Regions from separate parts of the Paenibacillus germinis genome, predicted to be linked through region 3. Evidence: riboswitches for the same ligand, from Rfam matches in the RefSeq annotation. Region 3 holds a riboswitch; each other region holds the start of a gene.
What was found. A riboswitch is a leader RNA that binds a small molecule or an ion and turns the genes downstream of it on or off. The one in region 3 is predicted to bind cyclic di-GMP.
Positions count from the first base shown of each region.

Region 1: linked by a shared signal. The riboswitch ahead of GC102_RS13985 (hypothetical protein) and the one ahead of GC102_RS39955 (putative motility protein) in region 3 are both predicted to bind cyclic di-GMP.
Region 2: linked by a shared signal. The riboswitch ahead of GC102_RS22575 (putative bifunctional diguanylate cyclase/phosphodiesterase) and the one ahead of GC102_RS39955 (putative motility protein) in region 3 are both predicted to bind cyclic di-GMP.
Region 4: linked by a shared signal. The riboswitch ahead of GC102_RS40355 (transglutaminase-like domain-containing protein) and the one ahead of GC102_RS39955 (putative motility protein) in region 3 are both predicted to bind cyclic di-GMP.

Region 1 covers NZ_WHOC01000070.1:134,163-136,366, reverse strand. The annotation lists gene GC102_RS13990 (MDR family MFS transporter) at 1-875, shown strand, start outside; cyclic di-GMP riboswitch class I at 986-1,080, shown strand; gene GC102_RS13985 (hypothetical protein) at 1,183-1,488, shown strand; gene GC102_RS13980 (exopolyphosphatase) at 1,624-2,204, shown strand, end outside.
Region 2 covers NZ_WHOC01000119.1:56,054-58,257, forward strand. The annotation lists gene ilvA (threonine ammonia-lyase IlvA) at 1-619, shown strand, start outside; cyclic di-GMP riboswitch class I at 682-770, shown strand; gene GC102_RS22575 (putative bifunctional diguanylate cyclase/phosphodiesterase) at 858-2,204, shown strand, end outside.
Region 3 covers NZ_WHOC01000019.1:520,061-522,264, reverse strand. The annotation lists gene pyrF (orotidine-5'-phosphate decarboxylase) at 1-464, shown strand, start outside; gene pyrE (orotate phosphoribosyltransferase) at 504-1,145, shown strand; cyclic di-GMP riboswitch class I at 1,233-1,318, shown strand; gene GC102_RS39955 (putative motility protein) at 1,339-1,539, shown strand.
Region 4 covers NZ_WHOC01000088.1:25,472-27,675, forward strand. The annotation lists gene GC102_RS40355 (transglutaminase-like domain-containing protein) at 12-818, opposite strand; cyclic di-GMP riboswitch class I at 832-919, opposite strand; gene GC102_RS17630 (class D sortase) at 1,000-1,701, opposite strand; gene spoIIE (stage II sporulation protein E) at 1,994-2,204, opposite strand, start outside.

The sequences.
Region 1 (2,204 bases), on a different contig from region 3:
CCTTTTATGAGCCCGTTTCGCAGGCGTTGATGGCAGACCTTACAGAACCTGCGAAGCGACTTAAAGTATTTTCGATGCGGTATATGGCTATTAATCTTGGTGTTGCAGTCGGACCACTTTTGGGGGCCTTTTTCGCTACGATGAACGGTGCGCTGCCTTTTCTCATCACAGGAATCATTTATTTTATTTATGCGGTCACCCTTTACGCACTGCTCATCGCTTTTGGCATCAAGAAAATCGAGGGTGAGAAGAAATCTTCGGTTACCTTTGGTTCTGCTGTGCGAGTGATTCGCAGTGATATGACTTTTCGCTTGTATATCCTTGGTGGCATTATTGGTGCTATCGGATACTCCCAGGTGATGGTAACACTTTCGCAATATTTGGAGCAGAGTTTTGTCGATGGTGTGAAAATGTTTGCGATCTTGATGAGTGTGAATGCGATCGTCGTTATTGCCATGCAGATTCCACTTACACGTTTGGCAGAAAAGTACACGCCGCTTGTTGCAATTGTAATTGGCAACCTAATGTTTGCTCTAGGGGATGTTGGCTTTGCGTTTTCGCACTCGCTGGCATGGCTTATTATTTCGATGAGTATTTTCACGCTTGGCGAGATTCTAAATTACCCCGCTGCTAATATGTTGATTGACAAATTAGCTCCGGAGCATATGCGTGGCACGTATTTTGGCGCTCAAACATTAACGAACATAGGCCACTTTATTGGACCTTGGGTAGGTGGGTTCTTGCTCGTTTCTTATGGTGGAAATACGTTGTACGTTCTTATGGCTGTTCTTACGATTACGGGATCCATTTTCTACTGGAGAGGCTCAATTCGTCAAATGATGTTGAAAAATACGTCGAAAAAAGAAAATTTATGAAAAATATTGCAAAATTAGTTCTTAGGAACTATTCGATTTCAAAACGAGTTCCCGTATCCTTGAGAGAGTAGATATTTATTCTCTTAGCGACTTAGATATTTAGTAAGACATCTCGACAAAGGCAAAGCTGGCGAAAGCCAGTGACGCAAAGCTAAAGGGGCTTCCTTGTCCTGCAAACCGGACTCGCAGCCAGCCAGCCGCCGAACGATTGGGTATCAACATCAGAACCCCTCCGATCGGTTCACTATGGTGGGGTTTTTCTCTGTCATAACAAATTAATGTGAAAATAAAAGGAGGATCCAGCAGCATGCAATCAGAAGGAATACTACAAGAAGAACAAAAAGTGACTTCGCTATGTGGTAATCATGTTGCCCGTTTGGTGCCTTCCTCGGATGGACCAAAGCTCATGATTAATCGGGAAGTATACGCGTTAAATGAAGCTTGTTGGGATGTTGAAATGTTTCATGGGAGAAACAATAGCATCTTGATTTTCTACTGGAAGGGCGAGGTTAAGCTTTCTGTAAAAATGCCGCCGATGCCGCAAATTGAAGCATTTTTGACAAGACTTTATCAATGCTTATCATCCAAATTAAGAACGGTACAGCCTATATAGGCGTACCGTTTTTTTATTTCCAGCTGAAAGGGATTTATAAAGACAAAATGATTGTCACAAATTGACACGAGCTGATATAATGAATGTCGAAGGTTTTAGTAGTGCTTTGGAACTATTATTAGGGGGATACATAGCATGAGATTAATCACACGTTCGGATTTTGATGGCTTAGTATGCGCGATGCTTTTCAAAAAGTTAAACATGGTGGATGAAATGAAATTCGTCCATCCCAAAGATATGCAGGACGGTTTGATCGAGGTTTCGGAAAACGATATTTTGGCCAATGTCCCTTATGTAGCGGGTTGTGGCTTGTGGTTCGATCATCATTCCAGTGAACTTGAGCGGATGGGCGAAAAGGTTGAGTTCAAAGGGGAAACCCGAATCGCGCCAAGTGCGGCACGTGTTGTTTATGATTACTATGGAGGGCGTGAGACCTTCGGAGATATCGATGATATTATGCGCGGGGTGGATAAAGCGGATTCGGCACAGTTCAGCAAAGAAGATATTTTGAATCCAAGTGGATGGGATCTATTATCTTTTATCATGGATGCTCGAACGGGTTTAGGGCGCTATCGCGACTATCGGATTAGTAATTATCAATTGATGGAAGATCTTGTGGAGCACTGTGCAACGATGTCCGTTCATGAGATTATGGAATTGCCGGATGTGAAAGAGCGTGTGGCGCGATATTTTGAATTAGATGCTTTATATCGTGA
Region 2 (2,204 bases), on a different contig from region 3:
AGGAGCGGCAAGCATGACGGAAGCGCTCAAGCAGGGGAAGGTAGTAACCTTATCCACGATCGAGAAGTTCGTAGACGGTGCTGCCGTGAAGCAGGTCGGCGAGCTTACTTTTGACATTTGCAAAGAAAAGCTGGAGGATATCGTAATTGTCCCTTCCGGAAAAGAATGTACAACCATTCTGGAGCTTTACAACAATAACGCGATTGTTATAGAGCCCGCTGGCGCACTCCCGGTTGCAGCACTCGATGCCTATCGGGAGCAGATTCGCGGTAAGAATGTGGTCTGTATCATAAGCGGCGGCAACAATGACATTGACCGTATGCAGCAGATTAAAGAGAGATCGCTCGTGTATGAAGGCTTGAAGCACTACTTTATTCTTAATTTCCCGCAGCGTGCTGGGGCATTGCGCGAATTTCTGGAAGAAGTTTTGGGACCTACAGACGACATAACACGGTTTGAGTATACGAAAAAAAATAACCGGGACGATGCCCCGGCGCTGGTCGGCATTGAACTCAAAAATAAAGATGATTATGAGGGGCTTATTGAGCGCCTATCCCAGAAAGATTATGGCTATATAGAAATAAATAAGGACCCCAAGCTATTTAACTTGCTTATTTAAGGAAAAATAGCCAAACGTGGAATGAATATGATATAGTTAATTAGTCCCATTTATTCCCTTAATATCGTAAAAGGCAAACTTATCGAAAGGTAAGGACGCAAAGCTGCAGATCTAAGGTTGCCCTCGCAACAATGATGGCTGGGCTGCCGACAGGTTGCAGTTTACCTAAACAGGTACACCTACGGCTATTCCGATTTGGAATAGCCGTTTTTTTCATATCAAATAAGGAGGTTCAAGAATGAGAGGCATATTTTCTAATTGGATACAGCATATGAAAGCGCAAACGTTGGTCTATTTGGGCGTGCTGGGCTTCTTTTTGTTGACCGTTAATCTACTTGCTGCTTCTTCTTTCTCCTTTTCGCCTTACGTTTTCATTAGTGTGCTTGTTCAAGCACTAATCTGTCTATTTTTTGCGAAGAGTGTCCGAAAACTGCTTCTTATTAGTAAAGAAGAGGAAGAAAAGAGTAAACAACTAGCCTTTCTGGCCTATCATGATACATTGACGGGATTACCCAATCGCCGATTGTTTAATGACCGATTGGAGCGAGCGCTCCTGCATGCGCAGCGTAATGAACAACTGGCGGCTGTTATGTTCTTGGACATGGACAGATTCAAGGATGTCAACGATTCATTAGGTCATGCCTATGGTGATCGTTTAATTCGCCTTGCAGCAGAACGTTTGCTGGGCTGCCTGCGTGGATCCGATACGGTGTACCGTCAAGGTGGCGACGAGTTTACTATATTACTAGAATCTTTTGCAAAGCCTGAAGATGCAAGAGTTGTAGCTTCCCGAATTCAAATGGCTCTGGAAAAGCCTTTTATCCTTGATGGAATGCCAGTAACCATAACAGCTAGTATAGGGATAGCGCTGTATCCGTTAGACGGTAAGCTGCCTGAGCAGCTTATGGCGTATGCAGATGAAGCGATGTATGCGGCCAAGAACCGGGGACATAACCAGTTCCAATTCTATGCCTCTGACATCGATGCCATGGTGAAGAGCAAAGCTCACATGGAGAAAGAGCTTCGATCGGCCTTAGATAACAATCAATTCGAAATCCTATATCAGCCTCAATATGAAATAACAAACCGGAAATTAATCGGAATGGAAGCGATCATTCATTGGAGCAAGGGGGACGACCTCGCACCTAGCATGGATTGGAAGAAAGCGGCCGAGGAAATGGGGTTCATGATACCCATCGGGAAATGGGCTGTACGAACGGCGTGCAGACAGATGAGAGTCTGGCAGGACGAGGGCTACACACCGCTGAGAATGACCCTATCAGTAACGGCTTCGCAATTTAAAGATGAGCATTTTATGGAGGAAATTGCTGTTGTTTTGAAAGAAACAGGTGTTGATCCTATGTTGGTGGAACTGGACCTTACGGAAAGTATCACATCTTCCAATGTACAAGAGGCTAGCGAGAAATTGATTCTGCTAAAGAAATTCGGTGTTCGTATCGTTATGGATGACTTGTGTACAGGCCTATTTACACGAAGCGGGCTCGAAGGTATGCCGCTCGATAGTGTTAAATTGGATAGCACATTGATCCGGGATTTGGTAGACGACGATGAGAATCAGCTGCTG
Region 3 (2,204 bases):
TTGACGTGTTCAATGTCCATGCTGCCGGAGGCAAGCAAATGATGGAAGCCGCCTTGGAGGGTGTCGACAAGGGGCAAGTCGTTGGAGCTGCACGTCCGATCGTTATCGGCGTGACGCAATTAACAAGCACCAGTGTACAGGTGCTGAATGACGAGATCGGCCTGACCGGTACGGTTGAGCAGGCCGTCATTCGTTATGCCCGCTTAGCGCATTCTGCGGGGCTTCAGGGTGTTGTCGCGTCACCGCTTGAGGTGACTGCGATTAAGGCGGCGTGCGGTGACGGGTTCGTCACCGTGACGCCAGGCATTCGCCCTGCTGGAGCCGACGTAGGCGACCAGTCGCGAATCATGACGCCGGCTGAAGCGTTCGCGCAGGGGACGGATTACGTCGTGATCGGTCGACCGATCACAGGCGCAGCGGATCCAAGAGCAGCAATTGAAGCGATTATCGATTCAATCGTATAACATGCTTTGTCTAACAACGGAAGGAACGGTGGTAGGAACATGAGTCAACTCGAAACAATTGCGCAGCATATTGCGGCGTCATTATTAGATATAGAAGCGGTAGCACTTCGACCGCAGCAGCCTTTTACATGGACTTCAGGCCTCAAATCACCAATCTATTGTGACAATCGTCTGACGATGTCACACCCGGCAATTCGCGAAGCGATCGCTGACGGCTTCGCAGCTTTGATTCAAGAGAAATTCCCGGATGCAGAGGTTGTTGCTGGTACGGCAACAGCGGGTATTCCTCATGCCGCTTGGGTTGCTCAAAAGCTAGGTCTCCCGATGATCTACATTCGTGATAAAGCCAAAGGACATGGCAAAGAGAACTTGATTGAAGGCACTGTGAAACCAGGACAAAAGGTGATCGTGATTGAAGATCTTATCTCTACGGGTGGCAGTTCTTTGAAAGCAGCTATTGCTGTCAAAGAAGCTGGTGCTGTAGCGTTGGGCGTGCTGGCGATTTTCTCCTATCAGCTAGATAAAGCTACAGAAGCGTTCCAAGCTGCTGATATGCCACTATACACACTTTCCAACTACTCTACACTGCTTGAAGTAGCTCTAGAGAAGGGGAAAATCAAACAAGAAGACATGGAATTGCTTCGTTCTTGGAGATCGAATCCTGCTGCGTTTGGTGTTTAGGACTGTATCTGCTTAAATTGAAATGCGAAGATTGACGAATTGTGTAAGAATATCCTATACTGTATAAGTGCTAGGTACTGCCTAACATCTGCGAAATGGCAAATGACGCGAAAGCGACAGACGCAAAGCTATAGGGGCTACTCGGTTATACCGTATGCTTGCCAGCTACCGAACGATGAGAGGAGGAGTGCTCGTGAATATCAATAGTGTTCTAACTGCGATTAGTGGTGGAGACGCTTTGAAGCAAGCCGTTGGCATTCAGCTTTTAAGCAAAGTAAGTGATATGCAAGCAGCTTCATCTAGTACATTAGTACAGGATTTTGCTAAATCCCAACAGCTGGTTACCGCTTCAGCGACACCGCATTTGGGTGGCAATCTCGACATTTGCATATAAGTTCATAACGGAAGAAGCTCTACCTTTACGAAAAGGAGAGCTTCTTTTTACTTATAAGAATTTATATGTTTTGGGTTAGGGGGTAAAGCAAAGCTTATTCCCTCCTGATGTTTGTTTTCTGATCTGTGGAAGAAATTACAGCGTAGAGCGGACGGGCTTAGATAGAGTAACAACTGCTAGATGCAAATTAAAGTTGCCCAAATTGATGCATGTCTATGTAGTGGTGGTTGTTGATACTTGAGTGGCCCGAGTACTCCGAATGGTGCGATTCCGACTAGAGATTATCCTTGCCCACCGAACTGTTGTACTTTGTGCAACAATCCGGCGGTTTTTTTGGACAAATTGGCTTTTTGTTGTACCGCGTACAACAATTTGGCGGGAATCGCTCAGAAATAGGCGTTATAAGCTCGAATTGTTGTACGAAATACAACAATAGCAGGCTACTCCGGCGTGAGATGGGTGTATTGTTGCACAAAATACAACTTGGACTATCGTGTACTCGGGGATTTTCAATTGGCGGTTACCCAACATGTGGCGGATGCCCAACTGCTAGATGGAAATTAAAGTTGCCCAAATTGATGCATGTCTAAGTAGTGGTGGTTGTTGATACTTGATTGGCCCAAGTACTCCGAATGGTGCGATTCCGACTAGAGATTATCCCTTGC
Region 4 (2,204 bases), on a different contig from region 3:
CATCCATTCATTTAATATATTTTCGATATCTTATAATTAGAATCATTTTTTATAATATCTATCGTTTCACCGGCTTGTATATGAACAGCGTCATACGTGGTATCGATCGTTACCCATTCCTGACTTTCCTTTAAGAAGACTTGATTCCACGCATGATAAGTATCTGGCGCATGGTTTTCATATCCCATAACCAGACGGGTTGGAATCCCCTCGCTTCTTGCCATTGCCGCAAAAGTAGCTGAAAAGTCATAACAAATTCCCTTGGACGCTGCGTAGACCATATCCAGATTAGGTACGTAACTATCTGCTGCAGTTTGGGCCTTCTCATAATCATACTGAAAATGTGTCGTGATATAGCCATATATGGCTTTTATTTTGTCGAAATCCGTTTCCTTATTCCCAGCCAATTGCTTAGCCTCCACGACTGCCTTCGATTCATCGTTCCAATCGATCAACGGAATGGACTGCAGAAATACGGTATTCTCGTCTTCCATTTCTAAATCTATTTGTTCTTGCTCAACAACTTTGTATTTATTAGCTCCTATGGACTCTCCAATCAGTACTTTATATGAGCCGTTTCCTAGTTGCAAAGGGTACTGATCTCCTTCTTCAAAGGTGTAGTCATATTTGATATTTTCTCTCATAATTCGTACGAGAACTTTGGTATTCTTAGCGTTTGAATAATTTACCGAGATAATCCCTTTATTCAGAGCATCTTTATCAATCACGGAAGGATTGGAAGCTGCAAATATCCCTTGTGGAGCAAGAGTAAACAGAAACGTTGCAATGATCGCTCGTATAATCGGCCTTTTGAACACAAAAAAATCCCCTTTCGGTAACTGGCTGCCAACTTAGTTCGGCTAAGGAAGGCCCTTTAGTTTTGCGTCTCTAGTTTTCGCTAGATTTGCCTTTATCGGAGGAACGCACCGAATCCCTTATAATTACTATAGTGCAATCTTAACATAGGCTTGTCTCTCTGAATAGACAAAATATTACATGTTATTCCTTAGACTGCACCATGATTCCTTTAATCGCTATACGATGAGTCGGATTTTCCATAGGATGGCAAGTTATTAGCGTAATCTCCCGATCTTTGCCATTGCCCTTCAGCACCCAGACATCCTCTGGGAGGACATACTGTTTGTCCACTACTTTGTAAATATACGTTTTGCTCCCTGTATTCACTTCTATGAAATCCCCTTCGGTGACTTCATCTAATCTATTAAAATTTTTCCCGTAGGTCAGGTTTCGATGACCCGCAATGGCATAGTTACCAACTGCTCCTACTTTGCCTGTTTTGGCAATACTGGCAACGGAAATCTTCAAATTATTCACGGTTGCATCTGTCAGAATAGGGAGCTTCAGATCAATTTTATCGATAGTGAGAACACCTTCTATATTCTTCTGCGGCAAAGTAACTGGCCTCGGCGTCGTTTTCACGGCCAAAGGGCTTGGTTGGCTGCTCGGCTGGCTGCTTGTCGGCAGAGCTTCCGCTACGGGACTGGAAGAAGGCACGACTAACCCCGCATCTGTCTCCTCCTCAATGTCAGAGCCTGTCTGATCCATATCCTGCAGATTTTCCTGCCATTGTTTCAAAATTTTATTCTGCTGATAGCTCTCATAATGATCGTTTAACGTTGGATAGAGAAAAATGATAATCCCAAGAACGATAATTAACAGTGATAGCTTTTTTCTTATCACCAGTGGTACCACCTTTCTCTTGGATCTCATGCACCAATGATAGTCTGACAGTCTTAGGATGCTTTGGCATCATATAAAGCTCTGACAACTTAGAATTTTATTGAAATCACTAGATTTGGAATAATTAGTTAACACACATATTCATAAGTTAAACATGATTTGAATTCTAAGTGCAACTTCGAAGTGAAAATTTTCCAATTTCAAATATGCAGCGTCCGCTATGCACTAAAGGGAATCGCTGCACATAAAAAGCCATAACAGCAAATGAGCTGTTATGGCTTCTATTTCTCCATTAACTAACCGTCTTGGGACGCTCCATTCGCGTAATTCCTGGCCAGCGGAATGTGGCCCACTCGGGCTGCCTCTTCTCGACTCGTGCCACAACGACAGTCATATCATCTTGAATTTCGCCATGATGGTGACGGAAAATCCTTTCTAATAGACAGTCCGCAAAATCCTGCGGCATCGTCGTATCAATTTCCTGAATCATCCGCTTCATCCAC